Regions from separate parts of the Peribacillus frigoritolerans genome, predicted to be linked through region 1. Evidence: riboswitches for the same ligand, from Rfam matches in the RefSeq annotation. Region 1 holds a riboswitch; each other region holds the start of a gene.
What was found. A riboswitch is a leader RNA that binds a small molecule or an ion and turns the genes downstream of it on or off. The one in region 1 is predicted to bind cyclic di-AMP.
Positions count from the first base shown of each region.

Region 1 (4,291 bases):
GATTATTCAATTTACGGAAAAACGGAGGATCCAGATGAGTTTTTGCGTGCCCTAAATATAATAGTTCCGCTATTTCCCTTCCATCCAATTCATCCAACCCTTCTCTTTCTTCAAAATCGATCCAACAGAAATCTCCATATGCCCGGACATTTTCTTTAACTAGCTTCGCAATATCTTCAGATGAAGCACTCTCTAGCAGGACATTCAAATTGTATTCCCCGCCATTGAATTCATGTTTCAATAATAAGATGGAATCCAAGGTATATGGCAGCGAATAGACGAATTCACGAAAATTGAGTCCATTGAAAAGGACAAACCGTTCGGAAGCCTGCATATACATATATAAGATATCATTGCTATCATTCTTCATAACCTGACCCCCTCCGAGCTCTTAATCAATAATGTTATTTTACCAAACTTTTGGGTTTTCACGTAAGTTATATAACCCCCAATATTAATCATCATCAGCACCATGTGAATAATGCGAAACATGTACTCCATATTAACCAATATGTTAAGGAACACACTCGACAAACTAGAAATATCCATATTATAGTAAGAATGAAGATTTGGAGGATTAAATCATGGATAAAATTGAAAAAGGTTTTATCATTAATTCTTTTCATGGAGCCGCTTCCGTTTATGCTGATGCAACTAAAAAATTAGGTCTGTGGCAATCAGAGAATTATGCATTCGAAAAATATTTAAATCGGAAAGATGCAATCCTTGATATCGGATGCGGTACAGGAAGAACCACCTTCGCTCTATATAAAAAAGGATTCCAAAATCTAACGGGAATCGACCTGACTCCTGCCATGCTTAATGAAGCCGAAAAAATAGGGCATGAATATAACCTGGACATACCCTTTTTCCTTGGCGATGCAACCGACCTCCCTTTCAACGACACATCATTCGATAAAGCAATCTTCGCTTTTAATGGTTTAATGCAAATTCCCCAGCGAAAAAACCGCACATTGGCTTTAAAAGAAATCAACCGTATTTTAAAACCTGAAGGACTCTTCATTTTCACAACACATGACCGTGATAAAAACGAAAATTACCTGAACTTCTGGGAGCAAGAGGAAATGATTTGGTGTGTTGGTAAACAAGATGAGAGGCTTTATGAATTTGGGGATATTTTCACATCCGGAAAGACGCTTCAGGAAGATACTTACCTCCATATCCCAACTAAACTTGAAGTCCTTGAGTGCCTGGAGGAAGCACGGTTTACAGTCATCGAAAGCTTTTATCGAAGTGAATTATTCCATGAAAACGATGATGTCATCGCTTTCTCTTCCGATTGCCGCTTCTGGATCGTCCAAAAATAAGGTAGAACTTTTTAATTCAAAAAAAATCCAGAGTGAAATGTCACTCTGGATTTTTTGTATTAAGAAACTTGTTCTAATTCTTTTTTGGAAGGAGGGTTGAATTGACCTTCCCATTTAGAGATAACGATTGCCGCAAGTGAATTACCGATAACGTTTACTACTGTACGTCCCATATCAAGAATACGGTCGATACCGGCAATAAATGCTAGACCTTCAATAGGAATACCGACAGTTCCCAATGTCGCTAAAAGAACTACGAAAGATACACCTGGTACACCAGCAATCCCTTTGGATGTGATCATTAACACTAGCATCAGCGTAATTTGCTCATACACGCTTAAATCGATTCCGTACATTTGAGCGATGAAGATAGCTGCTAACGCTTGGTATAATGTAGAACCATCAAGGTTAAAAGAGTATCCAGTCGGGATAACAAATGTAGCAATATGTTTCGGACATCCCGCTTTCTCCATTTTTTCCATGATTTTCGGAAGAACCGCTTCAGAACTTGCAGTAGAGAAAGCAAGAATCAATTCTTCTTTTAGAAGTTTAATCAATGTAAAGATATTGAATCCTACAAATTTTGCAATAAGACCCAGGATGACAATTACAAAGAAAATCATTGTTCCGTAAACAGAAAGCGCTAACTTTCCTAACGGAATTAAAGATTCCAAACCGAACTTGGAGATAGTCACACCGATTAATGCAAATACACCGATAGGAGCGAATTTCATGACCATGTTAGTCAGGTAGAACATTCCTTCAGCTACACCTTGGAAGAAACGGAATACTGGTTTACCTTTTTCACCGATGGCCGCAATACTAAGTCCAAACAACACGGAGAAGAAAATGATCGCTAGCATATCGCCTTCTACCATTGCTTTAACTGGATTGGATGGTACGATGTGCACGAGTGTATCTACGAACGATTCATGCTGCTTAGTTTCTGCTGTATCAACATATGTGGAGATATCAGTTTGTTCCAGTTTATCCATATTCACACCAGCACCAGGCTGGATAATATTCGCTGAAATTAAACCAACAGCAATCGCTATCATAGTTACAACAACAAAGTATGATAATGATTTAGCACCTAGTTTACCTACCGCTTTCAAATCACCTACACCGGCAACTGCAACGATAAGGCTGGATACGATGATCGGCACTACGATCATTTTAATCATTCGTAGGAAAATGTCTCCGAATGGCTGTAAAAAGCTTTGGGCCGACTCATTACCATAAAAAATGGCACCAACGATAATCCCTAGAATTAAACCAATGAAAATTTGGCTAGCTAAACTTAATTTGAATTTCTTCATTTACTTTCCTCACCTTCCATAAAGTCTTTGATGCAAAAACATTTTTGTCTCGGTAAGGGAAACAAGATACTAATAAAAAGAAAGTAATTTTTCTTTTTTTGAAAAACTCTGTCTTTACGCCGAAAAAAAAGACACTTCATGTGTCGATTTCTTATTGGCGTGAATATTCACACATGTTCCCTTAAAGACGCTGACGAGGTTAGCTGTCGGGTTAGGAATTGGAAACACAAATGCCCTTTCATTTCTGAATTCACCCCTAGCGGATAAAATCCACAAAAATGGGTCCCCCGTTCTTGGAATAAGATTAAGCGAGTTAACTTATAATAAAATATTATACTAAAAATGATAATCTGTAAATATTAATTCGCATTAGTTCTAGAAAAAATCTTTAAATATGTCTGAATATTCTGCATTAAAGACTATTGTATCTATAATTACTCTTCCCGATTTTTAATCATATAAGTTATATTGATATATAATTAAGAACTAATTTGACATCACCTCTCTTGATGTAAGAAGCGGTTATTTTTCCAAAATGCCAAGCAACAGATATCTTACTTTTTCCCTAGAGGTGAATTTTTTATAAGTTGCCGCTTTCACTTTTTCAAATTGGATTGGGGTAATAAAATAAGAATGGTTCTTCGCCACATCCGGCTCCATTAGGATGACGTCACCCACCGACGGTCCCTTTATGATTTCTTGCATCCCTTCAGCCTTAAGCCCTTTTGTAATGTAATGTTTATCCACATAGCCTTTTTTAGTCAATTTGTAAACATAAGGCTGTTTATGGTATTGTACCGCCTCTATAGGAATGGAGGGTACACCTGCTTTCTCATTGGTTATTACAGTAAGGTTCACTTTGGATCCCACCAACAAAGCTTCCGTTTCTTCACCTTCCGATTCGATTAGTGCCTGAAATGGAAATCTGTTATCTTTTTTTAATGACGGCTCTTCAGCGGGATAGGAATGGATGCGGCCTATCTTCCCTTTCAATGCCGTTTTTGAATCAGAGGAACTTGCTTTTATAGTCATGCCCACTTCAGCCTTTTTCATTTCCTCTTCGGTGAAATCCCCTTCAATTGCCATATTTGTCGAAACAATGGATATAATGGGATTATTCAGGTTTTTATTGATATTTTTAACTACACCATCAGCCTCACTCGTCGACATGATCGCACCGGACTGACCCTCAATTGAACTTAATTTAGCGTCAAGCATTTTCACTTTTTCATTCAAGCTGTTTTTTTCCAGTTCCTGCTTGTACATTTCTTGCTCAATGTTACTTTTAATAAGATCTGAGGAACTTGTTGTTATATCAATTTTCAAGTTTTTTTCCACCGATTCATCAATGGCTGCTTTTTCAGGGTTACTGGTCAGGTTCCCTTGATAAGACCTCAACTTCCCTATGTATTCCTCAATCCCTGCAATTTCTCCCTCAGCTTCCGTTTTCTCTGCTTCTATATTCGCTTTAAGAGCATCAAGTTCAGTCGTCGTATACTCAAACAACGAGGAGCCAGCCGTAATCGCATCGCCTTCTTTAACAAGGAATTTCTTAAAATCATTTTTCTTGGTGTCAAAATAGATATCATACTCTTCTACAGGTTTAATTACCCCATTTGTTTGAATAGTATCCGTAATTGTATC
Region 1 covers NZ_CP158190.1:287,786-292,076, reverse strand. Annotated here, with positions in the region: gene ABOA58_RS01460 (hypothetical protein) at 1-370, opposite strand, end outside; gene ABOA58_RS01455 (class I SAM-dependent methyltransferase) at 585-1,328, shown strand; gene ABOA58_RS01450 (cation:dicarboxylate symporter family transporter) at 1,388-2,647, opposite strand; cyclic di-AMP (ydaO/yuaA leader) riboswitch at 2,821-2,968, opposite strand; gene ABOA58_RS01445 (efflux RND transporter periplasmic adaptor subunit) at 3,170-4,291, opposite strand, start outside.

Region 2 (4,291 bases), 2.4 Mb from region 1:
CGTTGCCAATCAACCGACGCCCCGCAATGATATTGGTTATCCAGGATGGATGCCAAAGGCACAATTAAAAGACGGAAATTCTTTTGAGAAGCAATTTAAACGAGGATTCGCCCTTGTAAATGCCCCAAAGACTTGGCTTTATTCGGATTCGAAACTTCGGTCCGAATTCATGGAGGTCAGCTTCGATACCCGCCTCCCGTTATTGCAGGTGAAAAAAGATAAAGTGAAGGTGATGACACCGAGTAATGGAGCGAAATGGATAGAAAAGCAGGACGTATCAGTCTATCAAAATGACAATCAAATACCTGCTCCAACCGGAAAGGACATCGTTGAAACAGGAAAAGGATTTTTAGGGCTACCTTACCTATGGGCTGGAATGTCCGGTTTTGGATTTGACTGTTCTGGATTTACGTATACCATGTATCATGCTAATGGAATAACGATCCCAAGGGACTCTTCCGTTCAGGCGCAACATGGAAAAAAGGTGGAACAAGAAAATCTTCAACCAGGTGACTTACTATTTTTTGCCTATGATAAAGGGAAAGGAAGGGTCCATCATGTCGGAATGTATATTGGTGACGGCAAAATGATCCATTCGCCTAACAGCTCAACACATGTAAGGATAGATGAAATAAAAACATCGGGATACGGAGAGGAATATGCCGGAGCAAGAAGATATATCGATTGATGCTCAATAATATAAACTCCGATAAAAATAGTATCTGGTGGGTTATGGAAATAGATTATTGTTTTGATAGTAAAAGTTACAGGAGAATCCGAGGTGATGATTCTGACAATAATCGAAAAAAAGGAATTTTATTGATATAATAATTTTGGGGATTTAATTTGAAAAGGAGATTATTCAACCGCTTTTATTTATTTTCTAGCAGGTGGTTTAATTGGAGAATGTTTGATGATAAAGGTGGTTAAAAGAAAAGTTAACCATAAAAAACATCAGTAGGGGAAAATAATGATTGTCCCCACTGATGTTTCTAAATATAAGTTTTACTAAAAACTATTTTAATATAATATTTAAGTGGAAGAATTGTAACTTTTATTTGATGGTTTCAAAAAGACGTTCCAAATCCTTATCCATAATGAAAACTTCGATTCTTTCGCCTGTTTTAGTGCTAATATCACTGTGGGATGAAAGTACTTTACAACCGGTAAGATCTTCAACTATTTTTTCATAATCCTTAGTGTACATTTCACGAAGTAGTGAACGCATTTTTTTGACAAGTTTTTTGCCTGAATTGTGACTCACAAGGTGCTTTTCCTCTACAGTAAGGACACCCTTGAAACGGGTTATCAACATATCATTGATTATATATGTTTTAGTTTCCTGAGGTCCTCTTCCAATCAATTCACGCTGGAATTTAATGAATGCTTCGCTTATTTCAGCTTCGATCCTTTTCTTTGTAATTGACATAATGCCTCCAGTTAATCTGATGAATTTATGGGATTTATCATAATGCCACGTCGAAGTTCCTGTCAATAACTGTTTGTAAAACTTTAGAAAAAAGTGAAAAAGTTAGTAAATTGAAGAAATATAATATTCTTGCTGATAAATTGGGTGAATATCGTCTTAATTAATCAAATATGGAGGTTTTTAATGGTTTTTATTAGTTTACAAACCTTGAATGAGGAGCGTACAATAATCCTCATGAAAAACAATTAGATACCGGCCAAATCTCAAGTGATTGAGAACGGAGGACCCACTATTTTTGGGGTTAATTCTGCATTTGCAGAAGGGATGAGATACTCTTTCGCCATCCTACCCGTCAGCTAACTTCGTCGGCTAAAGCGAAGGAGGTCATAAGACCACCTTGATTCAGGAGGCTTTTTTGTTATGCTATAGCAAAATGGCAATCTGACATTTCCGTAGGTCTTTTTATTATGCCTATAATTGAAAAGGTTTCTTGGAAGACGGATCGTGGAGTAGGCGCTAATGCTTGCTGGGCGTTAAGTAGACCAATGATTACTTTTTCTCCAACAAAATGTTTGTTTCTGTATATCTTTCTTTTTCTGATGCGTCATGGTTCATGACGCTGTAGGAAGGAGATTGCATTTGTGCAGCGCTGCAAACTGGGGGAAAAGTAACATTGGTCTATTTTTTTTATGCCTTAAAGCACGTCTTTCTGAACAAAAAGAACAGTTTAATGAAACGTATCTTAAAGGAGGTGAAGGAGAAGGAGAAAATAGGCTTTATTATGCGGGAGGAGAGAAGAAAAAAATGGATAGTATAGCAATTTCATTAATGGCTATACCGTTAGTATTCTTTTTAGGATTCATTCATTTTTGTAATAAAGTCATTGCAAAGGGAGCGTAGGGAGATGTTCTTATTGATAATCGTCGGGGCGGTAACGTTGTATTTAATACATGCCCTCATATATCCGGAAAAATACTAAGGGTGACTTACGGAGGAGAAGTAAATGGAGCTATTGCAAATCGTTGTGGTATTGGCAATTGCGGTTGTATTGGCGATACCAATGGCTAAATATTTAACGGATGTTTATTCCCTTGAATTAACGAAACAAGATCGCGTGTTTGGAAGGATGGAAAGGTTTATCTTTAAGCTATCCGGCATTAAAACGGGAGATATGAAATGGCAGCAGTACGCCAAGGCACTGCTGATAAGTAATTTAGTGATGTTCATAATCTCTTATATTATCATTCGCTTCCAAGGGGAGTTACCTGGCAACCCCAGTAAGATTGACAACATGGAGCCATTGTTGGCACTGAATACAGCTGCAAGCTTTCTTACGAATACCAATTTACAGCATTATAGTGGAGAATCGGGACTTTCTTATTTATCTCAAATGGCAGTGATCATATTCTTGATGTTCACTACCCCGGCCACCGGCATTGCTTTATGTATGGCTTTTTTTAGGGGCTTAACAAGCCACCGGAGTCTAGGAAACTTCTATGTGGATGTAATCCGAACGATTACCCGGGTTCTGCTTCCCTTATCGATATTGATTGGTTTAGTCCTAGTATCCCAAGGCGTACCGCAAACATTTAGCCCAACGACAGTTGCGACAACATTGGAAGGAGACACCCAAAATATAGCAAGGGGACCTGTAGCGGCACTAGAATCCATAAAGCACATAGGCACAAATGGGGGAGGGTTCTTTGGGGTCAACTCAGCCCATCCATTTGAAAATCCTAATGGTTTCACGAATGTCTTGGAAATATTATCCATGTTTCTTATACCTTCTGCCCTTCCGTTGACTTTTGGATATATGGCGAGGAATAAGAAGCTAGGCTGGATCCTATTTTCGGCGATGGCATTCATGTTATTACTCTTCTTAAGCATTACGTATATTAATGAGAAAAATGGTAATCCAGCTTTGGAGCAAATTGGCCTCTCACAAACGGAGGGGAGCATGGAGGGGAAAGAGGTGCGCTTCGGGGTGGCTCAGAGTGCATTATTCACCAGTATAACTACAGCTGCAACTACAGGATCGGTAAATAATATGCATGATACCTTAACACCGCTGGGAAGTATAGCTCCACTTGCAATGATGATGGTGAACTGTGTATTTGGCGGCGATGGTGTGGGTACGGTCAATATTCTCATGTACTCAATATTGGCTGTATTTCTTGCCGGACTTATGGTGGGACGTACACCTGAGTTTTTGGGTAAGAAAATTGAAGGCCGGGAGATGAAGTTAATAGCTATAGCGATTCTGATCCACCCATTGATCATATTAGTTCCATCTGCCATCGCTTTAGCGACACAAATGGGTTCAGCAGCTATATCAAACCCGGGCTTTCATGGTATTACTCAAGTAGTTTATGAGTTTACCTCTTCAGCAGCAAATAATGGTTCGGGTTTTGAAGGATTAGGAGACAATACCCCTTTTTGGAATGTTTCCACTGGTTTAGTCATGTTATTCGGACGTTATTTTTCAATGATTGCCATGATTGCAGTCGCAGGATCATTACTGGTAAAGAAGCGTGTTCCTGAGACTATCGGAACATTCAAAACGGATAATGGTACGTTCTTTGTCATTCTTTTAGCTTCAGTTTTGATTATTGGAGCTTTGACTTTCTTTCCAATAATTGCACTTGGACCAGTTGCTGAGTGGCTTACGATAAGATAAATGTTGAAAAGGGGCATTTCAAATGAGCATAGAGCGAATAGCGAATGTAAATAAGAATATTGTTTACGAGGCTGGTAAAGATGCACTCAAAAAAATGAATCCAAGAGTTATGTCACGCAATCCAGTCATGTTTGTAGTGGAAGTGGGGTTTGCCATTACGCTTCTTCTATCAATATTTCCTGCGC
Region 2 covers NZ_CP158190.1:2,657,765-2,662,055, forward strand. Annotated here, with positions in the region: gene ABOA58_RS13095 (NlpC/P60 family protein) at 1-688, shown strand, start outside; gene ABOA58_RS13100 (DUF2294 domain-containing protein) at 1,055-1,429, opposite strand; cyclic di-AMP (ydaO/yuaA leader) riboswitch at 1,674-1,815, shown strand; gene ABOA58_RS13105 (hypothetical protein) at 2,036-2,329, shown strand; gene kdpA (potassium-transporting ATPase subunit KdpA) at 2,433-4,106, shown strand; gene kdpB (potassium-transporting ATPase subunit KdpB) at 4,129-4,291, shown strand, end outside.
Region 2: another riboswitch for cyclic di-AMP. It lies ahead of ABOA58_RS13105 (hypothetical protein); the one in region 1 lies ahead of ABOA58_RS01450 (cation:dicarboxylate symporter family transporter).

Region 3 (4,291 bases), 450 kb from region 1:
ATCAACATGCCTTTAAATCGGATTACATCTTTTCCTTAGCTTCTACCTCTACATCACCAACGGAATAATACCTCCTTTTGGAGGTATTCATACTAAGCATCGACAATAAAATTGATAAAGCGAACATGATCATGGAACCTGAAATCACCACGAACCGAATCGAAATGAAATGAGCTGAAACACCAACAATTGCGGTAGACATGATGATCAATAATGCTTCTAACAAACCAAAAACACTTCCGACCCTGCCCATGATTTCCACCGGAATATTATTTTGATAAAAGGTCTGAAAGCCGGTGTTGGCAAAAGCCAATGAAAAGGCAATGATGAAAAATCCGATGGCGGCCATTGAAAAGGAATTCGAATAGGCAAAGATCATATAACCTATCGAGACAAATAAAGATCCAAGACCGATCATGTGCGAGATTTTCACTTTACTGATGAATACGACATTGACTATGGCCCCAGCAATGATGCCTGCCCCGGCGATGCTTACAAGGAATCCGTAATCGCTGTCCGACAAAAAGAGCACGGCCTTGGCAAACGCCGCTTCTTGGGAATCGATAGCCGTTTCCATCACCACCATGCAGCTGAATAAGAAATAAATGAGCATGATGTAGGAAGATTTCCGGCTGAAGTCCAGGACGATGCCCCAATCCTTTTTCATGATGGTCCAAGACAGGTAATGACTGGATTGTTCAAGGGGATGATCCTTTTCAAGATTAGGCATGAATAGGGTGATGATACCGGATAGTAATAAGGCAGCCGCGTTAATATAAATCGCTAAAACGGGCGTACCGATCATGAAAAGGATCCCCGCTAGCGCCGGTCCAATCAAAAAAGCTCCAGAATCCATTAAGCTACGTAATGAGTTAAATGGTTTCCTCTGTTCAACGGGAATTAATTTTGTAATATACGACCTTGATGTTGTTACGAACATGGCCCCTGCCATATTGATCACGAAGACAAGGGAATAGATGACCCAAATAGAAGAAGTCAATGGCAGCAAGGCTATGAATACCGTGCGAAATAGGTCAAGTGCCATCATAAGATTCCGCTTATTTATCCGGTCAATCACGCTGCCTGCCCACACATTCGTTAATATGGCAGCCATCAGTTTAACGATATAAAGACCAGCTACCGCCAAGGCTGAATCAGTCATATCCAGAACGATTAAATTAAGGGCAATGAAATAAACCCAAGAACCAAAGTTGGAGATTCCTATTCCACACAAAAGAATGGAAGGGTATTTCCAAGATACTAATGTATTTCTTAATTTCATCGCTTCTCCCCCTTTGACCGAATAATAAAAAACCCGGTCCCCCAGCAATGCGTCTCGGGACGAGATCAATTTGCGGTGCCCCCCCCTAACTATCCTCGGCTGCCGTTCAAGGCTCTTTTGGAAAGTGGTCATTTCATTTACTTTTCTCCTCTTTACGCCTACTTAATTACTAAATTTTAACATTAATGTTTTTATAATGTAAATAACGCAAAAAAACTCATTCAAAATAAATGAGTTTAAAAGCAAAACAAGATATGGATTTTTCGCTCAGCGTTCCGGATAGAACACAGGAATACATAATTGAATACCGCTAATGAATGTTGGATTCAGTTGATTTACCTTAGGGAAAACAATTTTAAAAACGGATTCTTTTTCTTATCCGTTATCCTTAACTCATTCATGATGATTTGATCCTCATGATCGGCTATCCATTTCCTAAGTGCATCTTTATCCTGGCATTGTGTTAAATATGTTTGGCCACCCTTGCCTGTAGCATTAATAACATATCTATTGAACGTCTTCTCCATAATTGCCCGCCTTTTTAATAAAATGTATTGAATTTAAATAATAATGTACTGCTTTTACCTTTATCTTTTACAAAAGAAACATAATATATATGTTACAAATTTTGATTCGCAATAGCATGTTTTGTTTGAAACTATTGAATAAAGTACATCGATGCCGGTTATCATAATTGGATTAATCGAACCTATCATAATGTGCTAACTAATATTTGTCAATACGTTTTCTAAATGTAAATAAAACGTAAATTTTCAGTTTTGTTAAAGAAATATTTTTTTACGATTTAGGGGTTTACAACTGCTAAATGATGGGAGTAGAATACGTTTATCAATTTAATGCATTTCGGCCAAAACTCATGGAAAATGAGTACGGAGGACCCAATCATTTGGGGTTAATTCTGCCTTGCAGAAGGGATGAGATCAGCTCTTTCGCCATCCTACCCGTCAGCTAACTTCGTCGGCTAAAGCGAAGGAGGTCATAAGACCGCCTATTTCGGGAGCTTATTTTGCACGCTTTTTGTGACAAAACAGCAGTTCGAGGTTTTTCGCAGGTCTTTTTATTATGCCTTTAAAAAGATTCGAAAAGCAGATTGATGATTGAAATGTCATACAGTTTTACACAATTTTTTTATGGGTAGGGATGATCATTTGAGAATGACAAAATTGGATCCGCCAAAAATACTTGTACTCGGCTTTGCCATCCTGATACTTATTGGGGCCTATTTATTGACCCTGCCGATTTCCACAGAAAATGGAAATGGTCTTTCTTTTCTGGATGCTTTATTCACCTCGACTTCAGCTACATGTGTAACAGGACTGGTCGTAGTGGATACGGGATCGACCTTCACCACTTTTGGTGAGTTGGTCATCCTAACATTGATTCAGGTAGGCGGCTTAGGGTTCATGACATTTGCGACGTTTTTCTTTTTATTATTAGGCAAAAAGATTTCTTTAAAAGGCAGGTTACTCTTGCAGGAGTCCTTAAATAATCTATCCATGGCAGGTGTAGTCAGGTTAGTGAAACGGCTTTTAATTTTCACGGCCATCATTGAGGGCATGGGTGCCCTTATTTTATCGATTCGCTTTTCTTTTGACATGCCAATCGGCAAGGCGATCTATTACGGTGTTTTTCATTCCATCTCGAATTTCAATAATGCCGGCTTTGATTTAATGGGGGAATTCAGGAGTTTGACCCCTTATGTATCGGATCCATTCGTAACTCTTACCGTCGCCTTCCTCATCACGTTTGGCGGGATAGGCTTTATCGTGATGAATGAAATATACGAATATCGGAATACACATCGTTTATCCGTACATACGAAGATAGTTCTGACGACTAGCTTGACCCTTACGATTGCCGGCGCGATTTTAATCTTTTTATTCGAGTTTGGTAACCCAAAGACATTGCAGCCTTTATCTTTCATGGGTAAAACGCTGTCGTCTTTATTTCAATCGGTATCACCACGGACGGCAGGCTCCAACACGCTGAATATCCCTGATTTAACTCAGCCTACATTACTGCTCATCATTTTCTTGATGTTCGTTGGGGCATCACCCGGATCGACTGGCGGCGGGATTAAAACGACTACATTGGCGACGCTTGTCGGAACGGTTTGGTCACAGATTAAAGGTAAGGGTGATGTGGTATTGTTCCGCCACCGCATCGTGAGTGAAACGATTTTTAAAGCATTATCCGTCACATTCATTGGTGTATTCGTGGTTTCAATCATCTCCATTCTGCTGACCATCACTGAAAGCGGAACTGACTTCTTGATGATTTTGTTCGAAGCCACTTCAGCTTTCGCCACCGTGGGACTTTCAATGGGTTTGACCCCAGAATTATCACCGGTTGGCCGGATGCTCATCATTTTCACGATGTTTGCAGGCCGGGTGGGTCCTTTGACTTTGGCCTTTGCTATCGCCATGAGGCGCAAGCCAGATCCGTTCCGCCGGCCAAAAGGGAAAATCATGATTGGTTAATAATGAATGGAGGAGTGTAAAAGATGGGAAAACGACAATACGCCGTGATAGGTTTAGGCAGATTTGGAACCAGTGTGGCCCATAGATTATATACGGCCGGTCAAGAGGTTTTGGGTATTGATGTCAACGAGGAAAGAGTCGAGAATGCGGAACTGAACGTTACCCATGCGGTCATGGCGGACACGACTGAAGAAGAGACATTGAAAGCAATCGGAATCCGTAATTTCGATTGTGTCATCGTAGCCATCGGAAATGACATGCAATCGAGCATTTTAACTACCTTGCTTTTAAAAGAGCTTGGGATCAAAAAGGTCATTGCCAAAGCACTTAATAAAAATCACGGTCAGGTGCTCACAAAAGTCGGTGCCGACTGGGTCATCTATCCTGAGAGGGATATGGGGGAACGGGTCGCGAATCAGCTCCTTTCCCCTAACATGCTGAACTATATAGAGCTCTCTAAAGAATACAATATCGAGGAAATCATCCTCCCCATGAGCATGAAGGGAAA
Region 3 covers NZ_CP158190.1:738,814-743,104, reverse strand. Annotated here, with positions in the region: gene ABOA58_RS03595 (MFS transporter) at 23-1,282, opposite strand; gene ABOA58_RS03590 (hypothetical protein) at 1,618-1,809, opposite strand; cyclic di-AMP (ydaO/yuaA leader) riboswitch at 2,139-2,281, shown strand; gene ABOA58_RS03585 (TrkH family potassium uptake protein) at 2,458-3,783, shown strand; gene ABOA58_RS03580 (potassium channel family protein) at 3,807-4,291, shown strand, end outside.
Region 3: another riboswitch for cyclic di-AMP. It lies ahead of ABOA58_RS03585 (TrkH family potassium uptake protein); the one in region 1 lies ahead of ABOA58_RS01450 (cation:dicarboxylate symporter family transporter).